One region of the Luteococcus peritonei genome, then DNA from elsewhere that is predicted to be linked to it. Evidence: predicted binding sites of a transcription regulator. Region 1 holds the regulator's gene; the other holds the start of a gene.
The links. The regulator LexA, encoded in region 1, represses DNA repair genes until DNA is damaged. The targets are predictions, from matches to a motif close to TCGAACANNTGTTCGA.

Region 1 (3,368 bases):
GCGGGCCTGGAACCTGGTCTCGATGCCGGTGCGCGAGTGCCTGGGCGCCCAGCGCTGCCCCTACGGCCAGGAGTGCTTCGTGGAGGCCTCCCGGGAGAAGGCGCGCTCGGCGCAGCTGGTGGTCACCAACCATGCCCTGCTGGCGATCGACGCCATGCACGGCAACACCGCGCTCCCGGAGCACGAGGTGGTCATCATCGACGAGGCCCACGAGCTGGTCAGCCGGGTCACCGGTGCCGCCAGCGCGGAGCTGAGCCCGCAGCTGGTGGAGCGGGTGGCCAAGCGGGTGCTGCCCTGGTTGGACGACGACCTGGGCCTGGAATTCCTGGAGCAGGGCGATGTGCTGCGCGCCGCCCTGGACGACAGCGAGCTGGAACGGATCACCACGCCGGGTGCCGCCAGCGCCGCCTTCGAGTCGGTGCGCGACGTGGCGCGTCGCGTGGTCTCGGCACTGGGGACCAAGGAGAAGGGCGCCAAGGGAGAGGTCGACCCGGAGAAGAGCCAGGCCTCGGCCGCGGCCAAGGAGGTCTTCGACATCGCCGAGCGGATGGCCGACCTGTCGGTGCACGACGTGGTCTGGGTGAGCGAGCGCGAGCGCTTCGGCCGTCAGGCCCACGTCGCGCCGCTGAGCGTCGCCGGGCTGATGCGGGAGCGGGTGCTGGGGCAGGCCACCACGGTGATGACCTCGGCCACGCTCAAGATCGGTGGCGACTTCGAGCAGGTGGCGGGCCAGATCGGCCTCAAGCGCGCCGACCGGCTCGCCGACGAGCGCCATGACCCGGACAACCCGCTGGCCTGGCGCGGGCTGGATGTCGGCACCCCCTTCGACTATCCCCGTCAGGGCATCCTCTACGTCGCCACCTCGCTGCCGAACCCTCGCCGTGAGGGGATCACGCCGGAGGCGCTGGAGGAGGTGGCCGAGCTGGTCTGGGCGGCCGGCGGCCGCACCCTGGGGCTGTTCGCCTCGCAGAAGGCCGCGGAGACGGCTGCCGCCCACGTGCGCAAGCAGCTGCCGAAGATGACCATCCTGTGCCAGGGCGATGCCCAGCTTTCGGAGCTGACCAAGCGTTTCGTCGCCGAGCCGGAGGTCTGCCTGTTCGGCACGGTCTCGCTGTGGCAGGGCATCGACGTGCCGGGCGACACCTGCGAGCTGGTTGTCATCGACAAGATCCCCTTCCCACGGCCCGACGACCCGCTGATGCAGGCCCGCCAGCAGGCCGTGGTGGACAACGGCGGCAACGGCTTCATGGCCGTGCCCGCCACCCATGCCGGTCTGCTGCTGGCCCAGGGTGCGGGCCGGCTGATCCGACGGGTGAGCGACCGTGGTGTCGTGGCGGTGCTGGATCCGCGCCTGGTCACGGCTCGCTACGGCGGCTTCCTGCGGGCCTCGATGCCCGACTTCTGGATGACGCGCGACCGTGAGGTGGCGGTGCAGGCGCTGCGACGGCTGCAGGAGGGTCGCGGCTGATCCGCCGGGCGGGCGCTGTCCGCTCCGCGCAGGAAGGTCGGTTCAGCCCTGCAGCAGGTCCTGCCAGGCGGGGGCGAGCTCGTCGTCGAACTCCACCAGCTTGGTGCGCGAGGTCTGGCCGGAGACGATCTCCAGCCGGTTGGGCCGGGTGCCCAGCGCCTTGGCGAGCGCGGCCAGCACGGCCTTGTTGGCCCTGCCGTCCACCGCGGGGGCGTTCACCTGCACCACCAGGGCCGGCTCTCCCTGAGGGTCGTGCATGCCTCCGACGTGCGTACGTGAGGCGCCGGGCTTGACCCGGATCGGGCGTCGCACCTCAGACGCGGCGCAGCACCGCGACCACCTTGCCGAGGATGGTGGCGTGGTTGCCGTCGATGGGGGAGTAGTTCTCGTTGTGCGGCATCAGCCAGACCTGGCCGGGCTCACGTCGGAAGGTCTTGACGGTGGCCTCGTCGTCCAGCAGGGCCGCCACGATGTCACCGTTGACGGCATCGTTCTGCTGCCGGACCACGACGTAGTCGCCGTCGCAGATCGCGGCATCCACCATGGAGTCGCCGTGCACCTCCAGCAGGAAGACCGTCCCCTCACCGACCAGCTGCTTGGGCAGGGGGAAGACGTCCTCGACGCGCTCCTCGGCCAGGATCGGGCCGCCGGCCGCGATCCGCCCCACCATGGGCACGTTGACCGCGCTGGGGAAGGAGTCGTGCAGGCCCGTGACGTCCCCGTCCACCTCCGGCGCGCTGGCCGGGGCGGGGGTGCGCGGCTGCAGCGAGCTGGGCAGGTTCAGTTCCATGGCCCGCGGCCGGTTCGGGTCGCGGTGCACATAGCCCTTGGCCTCCAGCTGCTTGAGCTGGTGGGCGACGCTGGAGGAGGAGGCCAGGCCGGCGGCATCGCAGATCTCGCGAATGCTCGGCGGGTAGCCGCGCGAGGCGGTCACGTCGCGGATGATCACCAGGATGCGACGCTGGCGCGCGGTCAGGCCGTCGGCGTCCACGGTGGCGGGCTGCTCCTTGCGCCCACGTCCTGGCCCGGCCAGCTCCTGACGAACCTGTTCGTTGGTGGGCCGGCCGACCCCGCGCCGGGTGCCGGGGCGTCCGCCCGTGCTCTGCTTCTCGTCGCCTGTCGCCATGGCTCGACAGTAGTGCTTCACGCGAGGTGATTCAAACACCTGTTCGATCTGGTGGGCGCGTGTCGGGCGGCCGCGAAAAAATTGTCAGAGGCGCCTGTTTGACTCCTTCCAGTCGCCCGGGGCCGCGGTCCAGGATCACGAAAAGATCACGTCATTCGAATGGATGTTTGATTGACGGGCCTGGCGGCGCTAGTGTGATGGCATCGAACACCTGTTCGAGGGCGGATGGCCCACGGAAGAGGTTCGCCAGGACAAGGAGTACGAGATGAGCGCAACACTGACTGCCCGCAGCACCGTCACCCCGGTGAAGCACCGTCGCCGTCGGGAGTCCCTGCGTGGCCCCGTGGCGAGGCCCCAGGCCGCCACGGCACCCCTTGCCCGCCCCGCCCAGCCCGCCGGGCCGGTCGTGGCCGGCCGGCCGATCGAGCTGGTGCTGGCGCCGCGTACCGCCACCCGGGCGCATGCTGCGGCCCAGCCCATGGGTCCGGTGCGCCTCACCGACCGCGGCCTGCTGGCCGTCATGGTGCTGCTGGCAGTGCTGACCGTCGCCACGGTGACCGTCGGCTTGGTGGCCTTCTTCGGGGTCAGCAACGCCCCGCTGGAGCAGCAGCCCGCCCAGCAGGACGTGAGCATCGCACTGCAGCGCTGAGGCTCCTCAACCCGCGTCGCCTCCGGGTGCTCCGTCGCCACGACGTGACTGGTCCACCGCATGACAATGGCCCCCAGCCCGAGTGCTGGAGGCCATTGTCGCTCAGCGTGCCGGTGGCACGACGA
Region 2 (3,368 bases), on a different contig from region 1:
AGCACCATCTGGACGTAGCAGGAGACCGCCAGCTGTTGGTTCATCGGGGCCCCGTTGCCGGAGACGTCACGCCGCGGCGACATCCAGTAGTTCACCTCACGGGGCAGGCCGTTGTCGAAGTGCAGGTCCATCACCTGGTAACGCACCGGGCTGCGCAGTTCCCGGGCGAAGCCGGGGTCGAAGTCGTCGGCGGTGTCCCAGCTGATCTCGTAGTCCATCATCGCCAGCTCGCCATGGCGCAGCGGTCGGGGCAGCAGGATCTCGCCCACCACCAGGCCGTCCTCCTCGAACTGCACCACACGACCCAGACTGCAGCCCACACCGGCCTGGATGGAGGGCGGGACGTCCTCCGGGCTGGACTGCTGGAAGGCCAGGCCGAAGCGGTCCAGGCCGTCCACCTCGGCGCGGATCAACTGGCGGGTGGTCTCGGTCTGGACATGGTTGGCTCGGTCCACGTGCAGGCTGTCCTGCACGGTCAGGGTGGTGTAGGGGCGACGTGGATCGATGCCCATCTCGCGCAGGATGCCGTCGATCTGCTCGTCGCGCGGCAGCCGGGTGACCGGTTCCCAGCGGCTGATGGCGTCGCCGGGCAGTGCGCTGGTGAGGTGACCCACCGGGACCCGCAGGATCTTCTCCAGTTCGGCGATGGCCTTGAGCGAGCGGTTGCGGGTGGGCAGCGAGCGGCCGGTCTGCCAGTAGCTCAGCGTGGCGATGGAGACCGGGGTGCCTGCGGCACGCAACCGCTGGCTGAGCCGGTCCAGGGTGAGGTTGCGGCGTGCGATCGCCTTGGACAGCACATCGGGGAAGTCAGGCTGTCCGGTGCTGCTGGAGCGGTGGTCGGGGCTCGGCATGGACCCATTGTCACCCACCCGTGAGGATGTGGTCGTCGAGGCTCGCCCTCGGACAGTAAATCCACACCTGACGCCGGTGATCTGCCGTCCTGCAAGGGGATCTGTCCTCCCATTGACGTTTTGTCGGCAGGCCTGTCTATAGTTGTCCTTGCTCGAACGGATGTTCGATTGGAGGTCTTGCGCAGGGCCTCCGCGCGCGCTGGGGAAGGTTCGCAGACGCATCCGTGAGGGCATCCGGGCACGCCCGGCGCGGACGACCTCGACCCCCGTCCGTGCCGGGTCTGCCAGGCGCAGCCGGCATGCCGCTGCGTCCCGGGGTCGAGATCCGTGACGGGGTGTGGCCGAAAGGGATGCTTGTGCGCAGGCATGACGAGGTGATCGAGGTCCGCCAGGGCCGCATCGGCGAGGGCATCGCCGGTCTGGAGCCGGCCGTCGACCCGCAGCTGGCCGAGGGGCCCAGCCAGTTCCTGTGGCGTGACCGCCTGTGGCGGGTGCTGCAGGTGCAGGCGCGCTGGGTGGAGTCCGGTGCCTGGTGGGACTCACCGGGGGTGCGTGCCGCCCGCGGCGACTGGGAGCCCGCGCCGCAGGAGGCCTTCTCGCCGCACGAGGGTGCGGTGACCGCACCGGAGCCGGGCCACGCCGCGACGGCTGCCCTGGCCGACGACGACCTGCTCTGCGAGCAGGAGGTCTGGCGGGTGGAGGCGGCCTGCGGCCGGATGTTCAGCCGCGGGGTCTACGAGCTGGTGCACGTGCTGGGCAGTGACGGCTGGCGGCTGCGGACGGTGATGGACTGATGTCCGTCCGGATGCTGCGCCCCGGCCTCGGGTCCTGCCCGGTCCCGGGAGGCCGTCATGGCTGATCCCTTCGTGCACCTGCGGGTGGCCTCGGGCCACTCGCTGCAGTACGGCGCCTCCCATCCCGAGGAACTGGTCAACGCCGCCGCCGCCCAGGACATGGACACCCTGGCCCTGACCGACCGCGACGGGCTCTACGGCGCGGTCCGCTTCGCCAAGGCCTGCCTGCGCACCGGCGTGGCCCCGGTGGTGGGGGTGGACCTCGCCGTCCCGTTCAGCGTCGACGACCCGCAGCACCCGGCCCATGCCCCCGCCGCCCCACGGCGCAGCGCCGCCCGGGGCGGCACGTTGCGCGATCCCCGGCTGCCGCGCGTGGTGGCCATGGCCACCTCGCGCTCCGGCTGGGGCAGCCTGTGCCGGCTGACCACCGCCACCCATCTGGCCGGCGAGCGGGGCCGGCCGGTGAGCACGCCCGAGCTGGTGGCCTCACACGCCCAGGCGGGGGACCTGCTGGTGGTGCTGGGGGCCGACTCCCAGTTCGGCCTGGAGGTGGCCCGCGGCCGGCGTCGGGAGGCCACCCGGGAGCTGCGCCGCTGGCTGGACCTGGTGGACCCCTCCCAGCTGGTGGTGGCGGTGACCAACCACCAGGTGGCCGGCAGCGGGGTGGGGAGCGCCCGGCAGGCGGGCGGCATGCTGGCCATCGCCGACGAGCACCGCCTCACCGGCATCCTGACCAACCAGGTGCGGATGGTGGAGCGTCGCCAGGCCACCACGGTGGACGTGCTGGACGCCGCCCGCCGGCTGGTGCCGCTGGACGCGCGCAATGTGGACCGGCGCAATGCCGAGGCCCACCTGAAGACGGGCAAGCAGATGTTGCAGGTGGCCCAGGAGGTGGCCCGGCTGGCCGGGCGCGACGAGCGCGGTGCCGAGTGGCTGCTGGCCGACACCCGTACCACCGCGGTGCGCTCCCGGCTGGATCCGCGCGCCGACATCGGCCTGGGCGAGATCCACCTGCCCGAGTTCGAGACCCTGGGCACCACCACCGAGCAGGCGATGGCGGTGCTGCGGCAGCGCTGCGAGGCCGGCATCGCGGCCCGCTACGGCGCCGGCTCGCAGGCCGTGCTGCAGCGCCTCGACGAGGAGCTGGACGTGATCGCCACGCTGGGCTTCGCCTCCTACTTCCTCACCGTGGCCGACGTGGTGGAGCTGATCGGTTCGATGGGCATCCGCTGCGCGGCGCGCGGCTCGGGCGCCGGCAGCCTGGTCAACTACCTGCTGGGCATCTCCGGGGTGGACCCGATGGCCTACGGGCTGGTGATGGAGCGTTTCCTGTCGCCGCTGCGCCAGGCGCTGCCGGACATCGACCTGGACGTGGAGAGCGCCCGTCGTACCGAGATCTACGAGCGCATCCTGGAGGTCTTCGGTGGCCGGCGGGTGGCCTGCGTGGCGATGCTGGAGACCTACCGGGTGCGCCATGCGGTGCGCGACGTGGCGGCCGCGCTGAGCCTGCCGCCGGCGGAGGCCGATGCCATCGCCAAGGCCTTCCCGCACATCCGGGCCCGCGACGCCCGCAAGGCCTTGCGTGACCTGCCCGAGCTGCGCGCCGCCGGCCTGGCGGAGCGTCGTCTGGAGGTGCTCTTCGAGCTGGTGGAACAGCTCGACGGCCTGCCCCGCCACGTCGCCCTGCATCCCTGCGGGGTGCTGCTGAGTGATTCCACGCTGG

Region 2: ABD073_RS00370 (DUF6504 family protein) is a predicted target of LexA. The motif match lies at 1,004-1,019, and genes of this name have one in related genera.

The regions. Positions count from the first base shown of each region.
Region 1 is NZ_BAAAIX010000028.1:86,098-89,465, forward strand. It holds gene ABD073_RS12120 (ATP-dependent DNA helicase) at 1-1,468, shown strand, start outside; gene ABD073_RS12125 (DUF167 domain-containing protein) at 1,511-1,780, opposite strand; gene lexA (transcriptional repressor LexA) at 1,782-2,594, opposite strand; gene ABD073_RS12135 (hypothetical protein) at 2,860-3,243, shown strand.
Region 2 is NZ_BAAAIX010000001.1:67,611-70,978, forward strand. It holds gene ABD073_RS00365 (helix-turn-helix transcriptional regulator) at 1-851, opposite strand, end outside; gene ABD073_RS00370 (DUF6504 family protein) at 1,202-1,645, shown strand; gene ABD073_RS00375 (DNA polymerase III subunit alpha) at 1,703-3,368, shown strand, end outside.